4 regions of the Dasania marina DSM 21967 genome follow, and region 1 is predicted to be linked to each of the others. Evidence: predicted binding sites of a transcription regulator. Region 1 holds the regulator's gene; each other region holds the start of a gene.

Region 1 (3,590 bases):
ACCGGAATGGCGGTAGGTTTGTAACCAAACCTAGACTCAAAGGCCGCCAGCTCTTTATCCTTCATTTTACGGCTCATGGGGCCTATGTTGGATGTCCCCTCGGTAAGCGCCGGAGGCGCAGTAGAAGAACCCGCCGCTTGAATTTGAATATTAACATTGGGGTAAAAGCGTTTGAAATCTTCGGCCCACATGGTCATTAGATTGGCCAAGGTATCTGAACCTACACTAGACAGGTTACCCGATACACCGCTGGCTTTTTGATAATCAGACAGGCCAGCATCTACCGCGGTAGCCGCCGTAGCTACAGTAGCTACCGTTGAAGCCAACACGCCGGCACTCACTGCTAGAGCGGCGCCTATTTTTTTAAAGTTGCTCATCGTCATTCGTTTTCTCCAAACAGGGTTTATCAACATGATGGTGTCACTGTAAAAAAACTTTGTTACAGCTGTGTGACATATTTTTGAAACATTTAAGACTATGCGCTTGAGGTAAGCACTGAAGGCAGCCTAAAGGCTTAGGTCGATGAGATCTGGCACTGACTCAGGGGAAAGCTGCAGGCAAAAGTACTACCCTCATCCAAGCTACTAGTAATTTGCAGCTCGCCGTGATGACGCAATAATACATGCTTAACAATCGCTAAGCCCAAACCTGTGCCGCCAGTTTGGGTAGAGCGGCTTTTATCCACGCGATAAAAACGTTCGGTTAAACGGGGAATATGGTGAGCCTCTATGCCCAAGCCATTGTCCTCTACCTGTAAGCGGGCCTGCTCACCATCGCGAAACCAGCGCACCTGTATTTTGCCCTGTTCGCCGGTATATTTAGCGGCATTCATTATCAGATTGGTAAAGGCGCTGCGCAGTGCCTCACCTTCACCGCGCAAGCCTAGGCTGGCATCACAGTCCAACACTATTTCACGCTGTTGATTAAACACCGCCAACACTTCTTCGCGTATTTGCCGTAATAAGGGGCACACCGCAACCACACTGTGCTCGCCTTCGTCGGGTACGGTTTCTAGGCGGGTTAATACGATTAAGTCTTTAATCAGGCTTTCCATACGCCGCACCTGTTCCAACATTTGCTGAAAGGCACGCTTATAACGGGGTTGCTCAGCTAACTCACTATCGACAAACGTTTCCAGATAACCATTTACCACGGTCAGCGGGGTACGCAACTCATGGGATACATTAGCCACAAAGTCTTTGCGCATTTCTTGCAGCCTATAGGTATGGGTAATATCTCTGGCAAATAATAAGCGGCTGCCTTGGCCAAAAAAGGTGAGCTGAAACTGCAATTGTTTTTCGGGCTGATGGGGTGACGCGCAATCTAAGGGGGTTTGGTAGCTATTGGCTTCGTAGTAATGGATAAACTCAGGGCTGCGTATCAAATTAACCAACTGCTGGCCTACATCTTCGGGATAGCGCAGGCCTAGTAAGCGGCGGGCAGCAAGATTACACCACTCGATATCACCGCTTTGATCGATCATCACCGCAGCATCGGATAGCGCCGCCAAAGAATCCCGCAAATAATCCACCGCGCCCTGTAAGCGCTGCCGCTCTTCCCGGTTTTGCCTTTGCAGACGGTAAATACCGTCTAGCATATCGCCCCACAGCCCTGAGGACTCAGGCGCGTCGCTGCCATCTTCAGCCACCAGCCAGCGCTGCACCCGCAGTAATTGCCTAAACGTACTGGCTATATACAGCAGCGCCGCCAACAACAGCACCAGCAATAGATGGCCCGTTAACCAACCCAAGACTAAGGCTACAGTAAACAACTGGGCCAACTGCTTGAGCTCTACCATCCAATTGATACGCTGCATTAATAATTAACTCGCGGTAGAAAAACGATAACCGGTACCGCGCACGGTTTGCACCATATTGGCGTAGTTTTCGCAATCCAGGCTTAGGGCTTTGCGCAGGCGGCGTATATGCACATCCACGGTACGCTCCTCCACATAGACATTGCCGCCCCAAACATGGTCCAGTAACTGGCCGCGGCTATAGGCGCGCTCTTGGTGGGTTAAAAAGAATTTTAATAGCCGAAACTCAGTAGGCCCCATATCCACCGGTTTTTTATCGATAAACACGCGGTGGCTGGCGGGGTCTAGCTGCAGGCCATCCACCGCTATGGTAGGTTCGGTTTCGCCGGCACCGGTACGACGCAATACCGCTTTAATCCGTGAGATTAACTCTCTAGGGGCAAAGGGCTTGCTGATGTAATCATCTGCTCCCACATCCAGGCCTTGGATTTTGTTGTCTTCCTCAACCTTGGCGGTCACCATAATCACCGGCAGGCTGGCGGTAAGCTCATCGCGGCGCAAGCGCCGTAACAGCTCTATGCCACTGCCACCGGGTAGCATCCAGTCTAACAAGATCAGGTCAGGCTTTTTATCGATCACTAGACTGTGGGCATCTTGAATATTACCCGCCTCTAAGCAGTTGAAGCCGGCCATTTCTAAGGACATGACTATCATTTCGCGTATGGCCATTTCATCGTCGACCACTAAAATGGTTTTCTCATTCATGTAACTATAAACCTTACGATTATTTTGCGTACATCAATTAAAACCAATAAACATGACATTTTTGTTACAGGCCGTTGTTTGTTCAGCCTCTGTTTGTTCCAGCGGCCAAAGAGTGGCGGCGATTATAACCACATCGCTCTCTGAATCCCAACACCGGCAAAGACCAAGTATTTATCTCAAGTTAATGTATAATGCTCGCTCATTTGTCTACTGTTATCACACCATGTCTAAACAAGCCCTCGCCAAGGCGATTAATAGCCAATCCCAAGCCGCCACCCCACTGTTCTCCTATCGCCAGTATTGGGCGGAGTGCTTTGGCGTAGCCCCCTTTCTACCTATGTCTAGAGCCGAAATGGATGTGCTGGGCTGGGATAGCTGTGACATTATCATTGTCACCGGCGACGCCTATGTCGATCACCCCAGCTTTGGCATGGCGGTAATAGGCCGCACGCTAGAGGCACAGGGCTTTAGAGTAGGCATTATTGCCCAGCCTGACTGGCGCTCGAAAGAGGCCTTTATGGAGTTGGGTAAACCCAATTTATTTTATGGCGTGGCCTCCGGCAACATGGACTCCATGATTAACCGCTACACCGCCGACCGTAAATTACGCCACGACGACGCCTATTCCCCCAATGATGAAGGTGGCTTGCGCCCCGACCGCGCCGTTAATGTGTACAGCCAGCGCTGTAAAGAAGCCTATAAAGGCGTGCCCGTAGTCATAGGTTCTATAGAAGCCAGCCTGCGCCGCATCGCCCATTACGACTACTGGAGCGACAAAGTACGCCGCTCAGTATTACTCGATTCCAAGGCCGATATACTGGTGTACGGCAATGCCGAACGCGCCATCGTCGATATCGCCCACCGCCTATCTCAGGGTGAAGCCATTAATGAGATACAGGATTTACGCGGCACCGCCTTTATGCGCACTAGCATACCCGGCGGCTGGACGGTTATAGATTCCAGCGAAGTCGATCAAATCGGCACCGTAGACGCCAAAATCAATCCCTACCAAGTCACCGAAGAAGGTGGCAACGAGGGCTGTGAAAAATCCACTCTCGCCGAAAAAAGG
Region 2 (3,590 bases), on a different contig from region 1:
AGGATTGTAGTGCGTGGATACGACCAAACCCTCTGCCTGTAATGCTATAGCGGCTGCTGTTTTAGGCTTGTTTTTCGCTGGCGGCTTGGCGACTTTTTTACTGCTGTGAAAAGAAGAAAAGTCTAAAGAGTCGGCATCATCAACATCAAATTCAGCATAAACCGCTGTAGATGTGGCGGCCATTAAACTGATTAATAATATGCGTATGAACATGGGTGGCTCCATGGTTAATGTGAGGGTATAAAAAAGGGGCGATAAACGCCCCTATATCATCGTGCGGTATAGGTCTAGAATTTAACTTCTATACCCGCCGATAAAACCGTGTCGTCATAAGTGGTGTCGGTTTCTACATCGGTCTCTATCATTGAGTAGTAGCTATACACTTTAACCTGCTTATTCAGCTTGTAGTCAGCACCAAAGGTGATTTGAGTAAGGTCCGTATCAAAGCTGCCAAAGTCATAGGTGCTCATGCCGTATTGGGCTTTTAATACGATTTTTTTAATGCCGTATTCGCCACTAACGATAAAACCTGTTTGCTCAATATCGCCGTCTGACTCTTCACCATCTTGAAAAATAATACCAGCTTTAGCGACGTCGCTGAGGGTAAAGTCAGCCGCTAGGCGAGTTAAGTCCCAGCCATCGACTTCGCTATCGTTAGCGATAGCTGCGTATAGCAAGTCGCTTTTATAGCTTAAGGCAATAGAGGTGGCATCGGCTAAACCGTCATTGGTTTCATTATCTGAGTTATCAGAATCTTCGCCGGGAATAAAGGCCGCAGAAGCGGTAAAGTTTTCAGCGAATGTAGGTGAGCTGTAAATTACAATATTAGACTCGCGGTTTTCGCCTTCTAATAAAGTTTTGATATCACCTAGTTGTAAATCATTAAAGCGGTCTACCGGCTTGCCTATTAGTTTAGTTGGGGTGTCATGCTTACCACCAATGATAGTACCCCAAGAGCCTTGTAAGCCTACGTAGATGTTGCGTTGTTTGAATTCGTCACCATCAGCATCACCATCATCAATGGCGACTTCGTATTCCATTTTATAAATAGCTTTCAGGTCGTCATTGATTGCAACACTGCCTTTAATGCCTATGCGTGAGGCATTGCTGGTGAGATTCCATTGGTCTTCATCGCCGGTTTCCAAATCCACTTGGTTAAGGCTGAGGTTGGCTTTACCGTATATTGTCATATCGTTTTCAGCTAATGCAGGGCTTGCAATGGCTACGCCACTTAATGCGGCAATGGTTACAGCTAGGTTGCTTATTTTCATTCGTCTCTCCAGATATATCTTTGTCGTTGTAATATAGATCACTAGTAACAGGGCGCGGCTGCTTTTATAAAAAACCGTTTGCTCTGTAATGCTGTGCATTTTGTGACTGTAATGTTGCAAGAATATGACAGTGGCTGGAATTATAGTGTAATTAGTAAATAATCTAGCGATTTAATACCGGTAGCTGCAAGAGGGCTAGTCTTTCATTGTGAGGGGCTAAGACGTAGAATACAGCGTAGTTTGGCTATGCGCGACAGCGTTATACTTATAAAAATAAGACCTGCTTTCTATGAAAAAACCACCTTTTGACATCCTGATCGAACAAGCTTCCGCTCTGTTGAATGTGACTAGGCAGCTCGATTATCGCAAAATCATTGCCCACGACAGTGCTGAAGTTAAAAAGCTACATAGTTTATTAGGCCGCTTACAGGCAGGTGACGCAAGCGCTAGCTTGGAGGCTGAAGAGCTCGTTGCCGAGAGCGGTGATGCCAAGGCCGGCCGGCAAATGGCGATATTAGAACAATTAACCTTGGAGGGTTTCGCCGACAGGCTAGGGCGGGTGTATAACAGCCGTTCTGAGAACCGCTCCATGGAGTTTCGCAAGGTTGCACATCGTAAAAACCTACCCGAGTTCGACATGATAGTGGCGGCAGATTATGCGCCAGGTGCGGGCTCGCACGGCATTATTATTACCCAGCATCATGTTATGTCAGTGTATTTAGCAGCACCCGAAGAGCAAAATGAGTGGGAGATATTAAAGCGTCGCCCCTATGACCGTATGGAGGAAATGGGGGAGTACGTTACTTTATTGTCGGCGGGCTTTGATTTACCGTAGTTTTATCCACAGTATCTGTGGATAAAACTGTGCACAACTTGTTTGCTTAATGCTGGCGGGCCTATAGGGCCTAGCATGTTAAGCATTGCTGTTTTTTTGCTCTTTCACATGTTTTTCTATATTAATCAATGAGTTAGTGCTTTTAGTTAAAGCGCATCATTATTATTTGGCTGCTTTTATCCCCAGCCTGCGCGGCGTCTTTTCCTTTGTGAGTAAAATTCCCGGCTTGTTTTCGGCTAATTGCTGCGCAGAGGCTTTATTGGCCTCGGTATATGCAACCGCTGGTGCAGGTTTCTTTGATGTATACCTGGCTTAAAATGGGCAGTGTGGGCTTGAGCTTATGCCATATCCACTGGGCCAGTATTTCACTGGTGGGATTTTCTAAACCTTCTATGTCATTGAGGTAGTTGTGGTCCAATTGCTCATACAAAGGTTTGAAGTGTTGTTTGAGTTCAGAAAAGTCCATCACCCAGCCGGTGTGTGGGTTTATGTCATCTTCCACATATATACGCACGATAAAAGAGTGGCCGTGCAAGCGCCCACATTTGTGGCCTACTTCAACATGAGGGAGTAGGTGAGCTGCTTCAAAAGTAAATTCTTTGTAGATTTCCATAGGTATAAAACTATCTAAGTGTGAATGCGGCGCCATAATAAAGGCCTAGAAAGAGACTGTATATCGAATTTTAAAATCCATACAGTAGGGCAGCTTATTGGCTGGCTAATTGCCGTGCAATGTGCCGTTTTATCCATCAGTTTTTGTATGCAAAACAAGCAATTAGCTTTAATTCACGAAAAAATATAAAAAATCCTAATACCCGTTTGACAAGCAAAGTGTTTACTGTAGAATGCGCCCCACGTTCGAAGCAGAGGGTGATTAGCTCAGCTGGGAGAGCATCGCCCTTACAAGGCGAGGGTCGGCGGTTCGATCCCGTCATCACCCACCATTCGAATGTAAAGTATTGCAAGGACCGGTAGTTCAGCTGGTTAGAATGCCGGCCTGTCACGCCGGAGGTCGCGGGTTCGAGTCCCGTCCGGTCCGCCAATGCAATAGAAGAAAGCCACCTGAGAGGTGGTTTTTTTATGTCTAGGAAAAGTAACCGAAATGAAGGGTTTACCTTTATTAGGTGTATGCGACAGACGCTTGAAGCGGGGTGATTAGCTCAGCTGGGAGAGCATCGCCCTTACAAGGCGAGGGTCGGCGGTTCGATCCCGTCATCACCCACCATTCGCTATAGCGTAGCAACCAAGAAAGTCGCAAAAAAGCCACCCACGAGGTGGTTTTTTTATGTCTGTCATTTGTCTATAGAGTCTTTTTTTGCGGTGAATCTTTATTACTAATGATTTGCTACTGCCATCTTCATTTAGCAATCTGCTCAATAAGTCACAGTAAATGCTGCTGTGCGCATTAAACTAGGCGGAAATGGCTGGTCGGGCGGCGTGTTATGCCGTTATTATTGCTGCTTAATAATAAGACTGCTATTACG
Region 3 (3,590 bases), 120 kb from region 1:
GCTGTAGTTGTTAGTGACTACACCGTAATTAAGCGCTAAGGAGCCCAGCCCTATGCCCAAGGTGGCCATAGTGGGGTTGAGTAGTAATATACAGGCTAGTGCTACCCCCGAGGCCGGCCATACCGCTGAGGCAAAGCCGGGGGGGATAGAAAGCATTAAACCCAGCTGTCCTAAAAAAAAGTAACTAAGGCAGGGAATAAAGAAATGTACTAAAAGCTTCACTAAAACGCCATCCTGATGGTTCGATGATTTTATTGTAGTCAATATAACTTATAAATATAGCTGTTATTCGTTATCAGCCTATAAGCTTGAAAAAAACGGTTTAGCTAGCAGTCTATAACCCTACACTGTGCTGGGATAATATGGGGAGAGGTAGTTTGATAGCTCAGCAGTGCTGTGTTGATGAGCGCAGGATGTAAAGAGAGGGGTAAGAGGCCTCCGTAGTGCGGGGCCTCTTGAAGGGGGCGTTAATCTAATAAGGTTTTGAATTTCTTCGAACAGGCCACTACGTTGTCATTGATATAGGCTTCGTGATTCTCTTCAACTTTATTCAGCTTGTAGAGATAGTTCGCCAAAATAGAGGCCGATTGTTTGAGACCGTTTTTAGAGGTGTCCCCCATCCAATTAAGCTGCTCTATGCGCGCGCCGTTACCTAAGTGAAATCTAGCCACAGGGTCCAGCGGTGCGGCACCACGTTTTTCGTTGTGCAAATAATGGGCAGATAAGCGCATGAGTACCGGCTTTAAAGTTTCGGCCAAGGCTGCATCTTGGTGCCAGTTTTCTAGATCGATTTGCGCTAATAGTTTGCGCTCTTTGCTATTAATTAAGCTGCTGTCTTTATTATCCAGCTCCTTGTGTAACCAGCGGCAGAAAGTGGGTATGGGCGAGAGAGTAGAAAATTGGGTTAGCTGCGGCAACTCATGCTGTAACTCCATTACCACTTGTTTGATCAAAAAGTTACCAAAAGAAATGCCTTTTAGACCTTCTTGGCAATTGCTAATGGAGTAGAAGATAGCGGTGTCGGCGGGCTCTGGTTTTTGGCCATTGGTTTGGGGGGCCAATAGAGGTTGTACCGCTGTGGCTAGGCCGTGGGTTAAGGCGACCTCTACAAAGATTAGCGGCTCGTCTTCTAAGGCGGGGTGGAAAAAGGCAAAGCAACGTCTGTCGTTTTCTAGGCGACGGCGCAAGTCTTCCCAGCCGTTCATTTCGTGTACGGCCTCATAGGCGATCAGTTTTTCTAGTATATGGGCCGGGGTTTTCCAATCTATGCTGCGTATTTTTAAGAAACCACGGTTAAACCAAGATTCTAATAGGTGTTTTAAATCGTTGTCGACAGCGCGTAGGTCTTCATGGTCTTTAAGATGTTTTTGTAAGTCTGCCCGCATCCCTACCAAGGTGGGCGTACCCGTGGGTGACATATTAATGCGGCGGAATAATTGCTGCCGTGGTGGCTCTACTGCGTTATCGAGAGCTTGTAAGTTTTTTTGTGAGGTGTCGGCCTTATAGGCCTCGGCACAGCGCAGTATGGTGTCGGAGTTGGGGCTGTAATCGCTAACCAATAGTTTAAAAAACGCTAGTTGCTGTTTTTCATTCATGGCGTGATAGGCGTTAACGACGGCGCAGGCTAGGGCGGTACCCATGGCTTCGCCTTTGTTAGAGCACAGGTCTATGCATAGCGCCTTAATATCTTTGTCTTCTTTGTTGTCTTTAGAGCGGCGTAATAAGTCGCGGCCGGCTTCGGCTATGGAGTTCATCCACAAATTGAATGACATAGTGTAAATTCCTACCTTGTGTGGTGTTGGGCCTAGGCCTGGGAGGTGAGCCTAGGTATTGCCAGGCTAAAATAAGTTATAACGTTATGGTGTTACAAAACAGTGACTGCCTCTGCGAGAGGCAGTCACTGGGTACTGCTGTGGTAAGTGCTGTTATTTAATCAAATCCATGGCATCGCCAAAGAGGTCTTCGTCACTGGGAATGACTTTAACTTTGTCTAAGGGGCGAGAAACCCAAGAGATGTTGACCAGATGACGCCAGTTAATATTGTCGTTCACCGAGTTGCCACCCCAAAAACCACAACCTAAAGAGAAGGTTTGACGCATACCGTTCCACACGTTGGCAGAGTTGGATAGAGACTGTGGTTGGTTGATCATGACGCGAGAGGTTTTAGTACCCATGGCGAATTTTTCTATGGCTTTGTCGTTAGTGGTGTATAAACCACAAGAGTGGCCTAGGCCTTGATACTCTTGTATGGCGTTGGTTAAGGCTACTGCTTCATCAACATCGGCCACTTTGTGGAAGCCCATCACTACCGATAGTTTCTCACCTGAGAACATATGTTCAGGGCCAGCACCGTTTTCAGGCACGATGATAAAAGATTTATCCTCAGGGATGCTAACACCGGCAACTTCAGCGATACGCTGTGCTGATTGCGCGATGATGTCAGGATTTAAGTGTGAACCATCAGGCCATAAAGCGTCTTTAAATTTGGGATATTCAGCTTCAGTAACTAAGTAACCGCCTTCAGCTTGTAGCTTTTCTAACAGTGCGTCATGGATGGCGGCAACCGCAATGACATTGTTGTCTGATGAGCATGACGTGGCGTAGTCAAAGGTTTTAGACAGTTTGATTTTGCGTGCGGCATCATCAAGGTCGGCGGTTTCGTCTACGGTGATACAGGCATTACCCGCACCTACACCTAGGGCAGGCGTGCCGCTAGAGTACGCGGCTTTAACCATGGCGCCGCCGCCAGTGGCCAATACCACATCACATTGTTTCATTAATTCAGCAGTGCCGTCTAAAGAAGGTTGCTCTATAGCGATCACTAAATCTTCGGGCGCGCCACAGGCTTTTAAGGCTGCGCGCATCTTGTCACACAGCATTTTGGTGGTGATTTTAGCGCGTGGGTGTGGCGCAATCACGATGGCGTTACGGCCTTTAAGGGCGTTCATCGCTTTAATAACGGGTGTCGCTTCGGGATTGGTACATGGGGTTAAGGCACCCACTACGCCTATAGGCTTAGCGACTTTTATAATATTGCGCTCAGGTAATTCTTCAATCACGCCTACCGATACATCGTCGATAATATCAAACAGGGCGGCGCGGCATTTTTTAGACATTTTAGTGAACTTGCCTTCGTAGTTACCCAGCGCGGTTTCTTCTACCGCTTGCTTGGCAATGGCTTCTGCCACACCGGGGCGAGCGACTGACCACACCATGGCGCGAAGTAGTTGATCTACTTGTTCTTGGCTGTAGTTTTCAATTTTCTTTTGGGCGGCGCGGGCACGGTCGACAAGACTTTTGATCTCTTTTCCTGCTTCGCTTAATTCTACGGGCTGTGATACGGCCATTTTGTACATCCTCGTTAATAGTTAAATGCTGTGTACTCACTGGTCAGTGTAGTACACGGCTGTTGTGATCTATATATAGTGAGCTTAGGCTTGGTTAAAGGTTTCGCCTAAGGCGTTAATTAATGAATCGATTTCAGACTTTTCAGTCGTGAACGGTAGGCCTAACTGTATGGTGGCACCGCCGTAGCGTACATAAAAGCCTTTTTCCCACATCTTCATGGCGATCTCATAAGGGCGACGGGC
Region 4 (3,590 bases), on a different contig from region 1:
AGCGAACTGTATGATTTTTTAAATCGCCTGCCTGATGATTTTTTATCCATACCCGGCAAAGATTCAAGCTTAGAAACGCGTATCAAAATTTTAATTTTGAAGCAATCCAGAGAGCAGCTAAAATTCCCTACCCTAGAGCAATTAGCCGACTCATTACATATGAGCCGCACCTCATTAGGCCGAAAACTGGCCGCCGAAAACACCAGCTATCGCCACCTCAAAGAATTGATACGCCGTGACCTCACCATGGATAAACTCAGCCGCAGTAATATGAACATTGCCGATATTGCACAGCTAGTGGGATTTTCTGAATCGGCCTCATTAAACCGCGCCTTTAAAAACTGGACAGGCTTAACGCCACAACAATTTCGCGGCAAAAAAAACAACCACAATAGCAAGTAAACAGCGCTATCAATAATTATGCAGTGGTTGACTAAAACTATAGCGCGGCGTTTGCCGCTGTGCCTGTTGCAAAGGCTGCCACAGCTGCTGCACTAAACGCTGCTTATCATGCCAGCTCCCTTGCACTACCCAACCCACCAAAGCCTTTGCCACATTAGGTATGGGCAAGGGTTTAAGCGCCCCCTCTCTTTTTATCGCCTTTAACCACGTCGCTATAGCGGTAAAGCTCACCACGTCCATAACATCGGCATAACCCAGCGACTGCAAGGCGCGGGCATTAGATGCCTGCTCCATTTGGCCATTAACCGGCTTCACCAATATAGGTAATCCCAAATATAAACATTCACTAACCAATTCAAAACCGGCATTACATATCACCGCAGCGGCCCGGCTTAAATCATATTGAAAGCCTTCGTAACTAGTTTTTTTAAGGCTAACATTATAATCCTCTCCTTCAATTACATGGGGGGAGTATTGAATAAACTGAGTGTGTGGAAACTGATTTAGTAACCGCGTCACCCGTTGTTGGTTTTCAAAGGGGAGATACACCACCACTTTGCCATTGCTGGCTTCGCGGCATAAATCGGTATTAATAATAGGTGGCAAGGTGTAATCATTATAAGCGGCCCAGTGTAAACCCACCGGAAAATCTGCTGGCGCAAAGTAATGCATAATATTGCGGGTAAAAATATTGTCGCCAGCCATAGGCGTTTTATCACCAAAGGCATATTGGTGGCCTATACCTAACACCGGCTTATTTTTTAATTTACCCGCCCAGGCGCTGACCGGCTCAAAGTCACTGATAATAACATCATAGGTCGACACATCTAAACGCAGCACGTCATAGCAGAAGCGCAGCAGCTTATTATCTCTAGCGGTTTTAAGATAATTCACCTGCCCTTCTGACACATTAAAACTCAAACCTTTGCGCAACTGGTAATCACCAAAAACCTCCATAGCAAAAAAGTCTTTTTTAGCGCGGCCAGAAAATAAATAGTCTACCTCTACACCTGTAGCGGCAAAGCAATGGGCCATCATCCTAGCCCTAGAAATATGGCCATTACCGGTCCCCTGTATGCCGTATAATATTTTCATAGTCTATTCTCAAATAGTTTTTATATTTAAACAGCCGCCGTCACTGCATAGGCAATGGCTGACCCCAAAAATGCTCCCGCCACAATATCGCTGGGAAAATGCACACCCATCACCACCCGTGACGCACCCACCAACAAAGCCCATAGATACAAAGGGGCTGCCATATATGAAAACTGAAAAAAGCATAGCCCCGCTAATAAAAAAGCCGCCATGGTATGGCCAGAGGGAAAACTAAACTGATCGGATGCTCTAACTAAGCTATAAAAACTAGCAATAGCCTCGGGAGGACGCGGACGCTTTAAAGTATTTTTTAACAGCAGATATAAGCCACGCTCTATGGCAAAAGCCAGCAGTAGGGTTTTAACAAAGACATTGTATTGTGGGTTATTAAACGCCAGTAACAGCAAAGGCAATAAGATCTGTATATAGCCATCACCACTGCGCGACAACAGCCTAAATCCCATAATGACACTGGGGTAATAGCGCGACTTGCTACACCACAGCAACATGCGCCTATCGTAATTTGTAATACCTTCAAATACTGTCATGACTTTAACGTAAAAGAAGCGTGTTAATGACGGATGACAGATTTATGAAGTATTTATGACATAGCCATACTTAAAAACTAACAGTAGCCAAAGTAACCACTGTTAAATTTTTACTATTACCCTGTAACCTTTTAGCAGTAGATGACGTACTAGTAACACAACTACCCCACCATGAAGGAATACTCATGTATAAACACAGCCTGATATGTCTATTACTGCTGGTTAGCAGCCAGCTATGAAGTGACCATTACGAATATCACCCTAGGGCAAAGCTTTACCCCGCAATTAGTGGTCACCCATGCTAAAACCGTACACTTATTTACCTTAGGCCAACCCGCCAGCCCAGCCTTGTCCATATTGGCAGAAAGCGGCAACCCTGCCCCCTTGATCGAGCAATTAGGCACCAGCGCTAATGACGCCCAAGTTATCCCTGCCTTATTATCCCCCGGCCAAAGCGCCACAGTGACCGTTAAGGGCCATCCCAACTTAGGTTTTTTAAGTGTCGCCGCGATGATGATCCCCACTAACGATAATTTTGTCGCAGTGAATAAATTACGCCTACCTAAACGCGGCAGCAAAACCATTATGGCCAGTTTCTATGATGCCGGCACGGAATACAACGACCAAAACTGCGCCAACATACCCGGCCCACGCTGCGGCGGTATAGCCTTATCCGATCCCAACCCAGAAACCGATGAAGGCTATGTGCATATAAGCAACGGTTTTCACGACCTAGGGGATTATGATGAAGCGGGTAATGAAATACTAAAACCGCAACATTATGACTGGCGGAACTCGGTGGCTATCGTTACAGTCGAACGCGTTCATTAGCAACAATACCCACACAGGGCTAAGTAATGCAGTGATTACTAGCTGCCGCTGTAAACCAGCGGCCAAACTTTTATGACAGCGACGCCAGCACAGCATCAATATGATGAGCAACGCTGGTCTGGGCTTATGGCCCAGTCCCAGCAAGGCAATGAAGCAGAGTATCGCGAGCTGCTAACAGAACTGGCCGAGGCCATTAATCACTATTTAATTAAGCGCTTAGGGCCGCAACACTTTATAGAAGACTGTGTGCAGGACGCGTTTATTGCCATACATCAAGCTAGGCACAGCTATGACAGTAAACGTTTATTTCGGTCTTGGTTATTTGCCATAGTCAGGCATAAAGCAATTGATGCGCTGCGCAAACAAAAACGCTATTACCATAACCTAGAACAAACATTTAATCAGCAACAACTTAGCGAGCAAGAACATGCGCCTAGCCAAGATGAGCACATGGCACAGGGGCAGCTAGTTGCCGCCCTAGCACCAGCCTACCGAGAAGCCATTACCCTCACTAAGATTGTTGACCTAAGCAGCGCCGAAGCCGCCAGCGAGCTATGCATTAGTGAAGGCGCTTTGAAAGTGCGCGTGCACAGAGCCATAGGCCAACTTAGAAAATCATTAGAGAAAGACACATATGAATAAACGATTGCAATTAATCGACAGGCTCAGCCATAACTTAGCCCCGGTGACAGCTGCACCCAGCGTCAAATATAC

The links. Region 1 encodes PhoB, which activates phosphate uptake and scavenging genes when phosphate is short. Its sites were predicted from a motif close to TGTCATAAANNTGTAACA; they were not measured.
Region 2: the regulator PhoB is predicted to act here: its motif matches at 1,384-1,401, upstream of B067_RS0112665 (porin).
Region 3: the regulator PhoB is predicted to act here: its motif matches at 1,863-1,880, upstream of B067_RS0105915 (malonyl-CoA decarboxylase).
Region 4: the regulator PhoB is predicted to act here: its motif matches at 2,089-2,106, upstream of B067_RS0109775 (phosphatase PAP2 family protein).

Annotation. Positions count from the first base shown of each region.
Region 1 covers NZ_KB891576.1:412,023-415,612, forward strand. Annotated here, with positions in the region: gene B067_RS0106450 (PstS family phosphate ABC transporter substrate-binding protein) at 1-383, opposite strand, end outside; gene phoR (phosphate regulon sensor histidine kinase PhoR) at 515-1,816, opposite strand; gene phoB (phosphate regulon transcriptional regulator PhoB) at 1,823-2,521, opposite strand; gene B067_RS0106465 (YgiQ family radical SAM protein) at 2,745-3,590, shown strand, end outside.
Region 2 covers NZ_KB891585.1:653,106-656,695, reverse strand. Annotated here, with positions in the region: gene B067_RS0112670 (hypothetical protein) at 1-213, opposite strand, end outside; gene B067_RS0112665 (porin) at 288-1,271, opposite strand; gene B067_RS0112660 (hypothetical protein) at 1,561-2,106, shown strand; gene queD (6-carboxytetrahydropterin synthase QueD) at 2,363-2,719, opposite strand; tRNA gene B067_RS0112650 (tRNA-Val) at 2,975-3,050, shown strand; tRNA gene B067_RS0112645 (tRNA-Asp) at 3,072-3,148, shown strand; tRNA gene B067_RS0112640 (tRNA-Val) at 3,256-3,331, shown strand; gene B067_RS0112635 (hypothetical protein) at 3,549-3,590, shown strand, end outside.
Region 3 covers NZ_KB891576.1:292,546-296,135, reverse strand. Annotated here, with positions in the region: gene B067_RS0105920 (CHASE domain-containing protein) at 1-222, opposite strand, end outside; gene B067_RS0105915 (malonyl-CoA decarboxylase) at 468-1,772, opposite strand; gene B067_RS0105910 (aldehyde dehydrogenase family protein) at 1,926-3,356, opposite strand; gene aptA (omega-aminotransferase AptA) at 3,432-3,590, opposite strand, start outside.
Region 4 covers NZ_KB891585.1:49,977-53,566, reverse strand. Annotated here, with positions in the region: gene B067_RS0109785 (AraC family transcriptional regulator) at 1-402, shown strand, start outside; gene B067_RS20115 (MJ1255/VC2487 family glycosyltransferase) at 412-1,497, opposite strand; gene B067_RS0109775 (phosphatase PAP2 family protein) at 1,524-2,045, opposite strand; gene B067_RS20110 (spondin domain-containing protein) at 2,286-2,876, shown strand; gene B067_RS20105 (RNA polymerase sigma factor) at 2,949-3,518, shown strand; gene B067_RS0109760 (hypothetical protein) at 3,511-3,590, shown strand, end outside.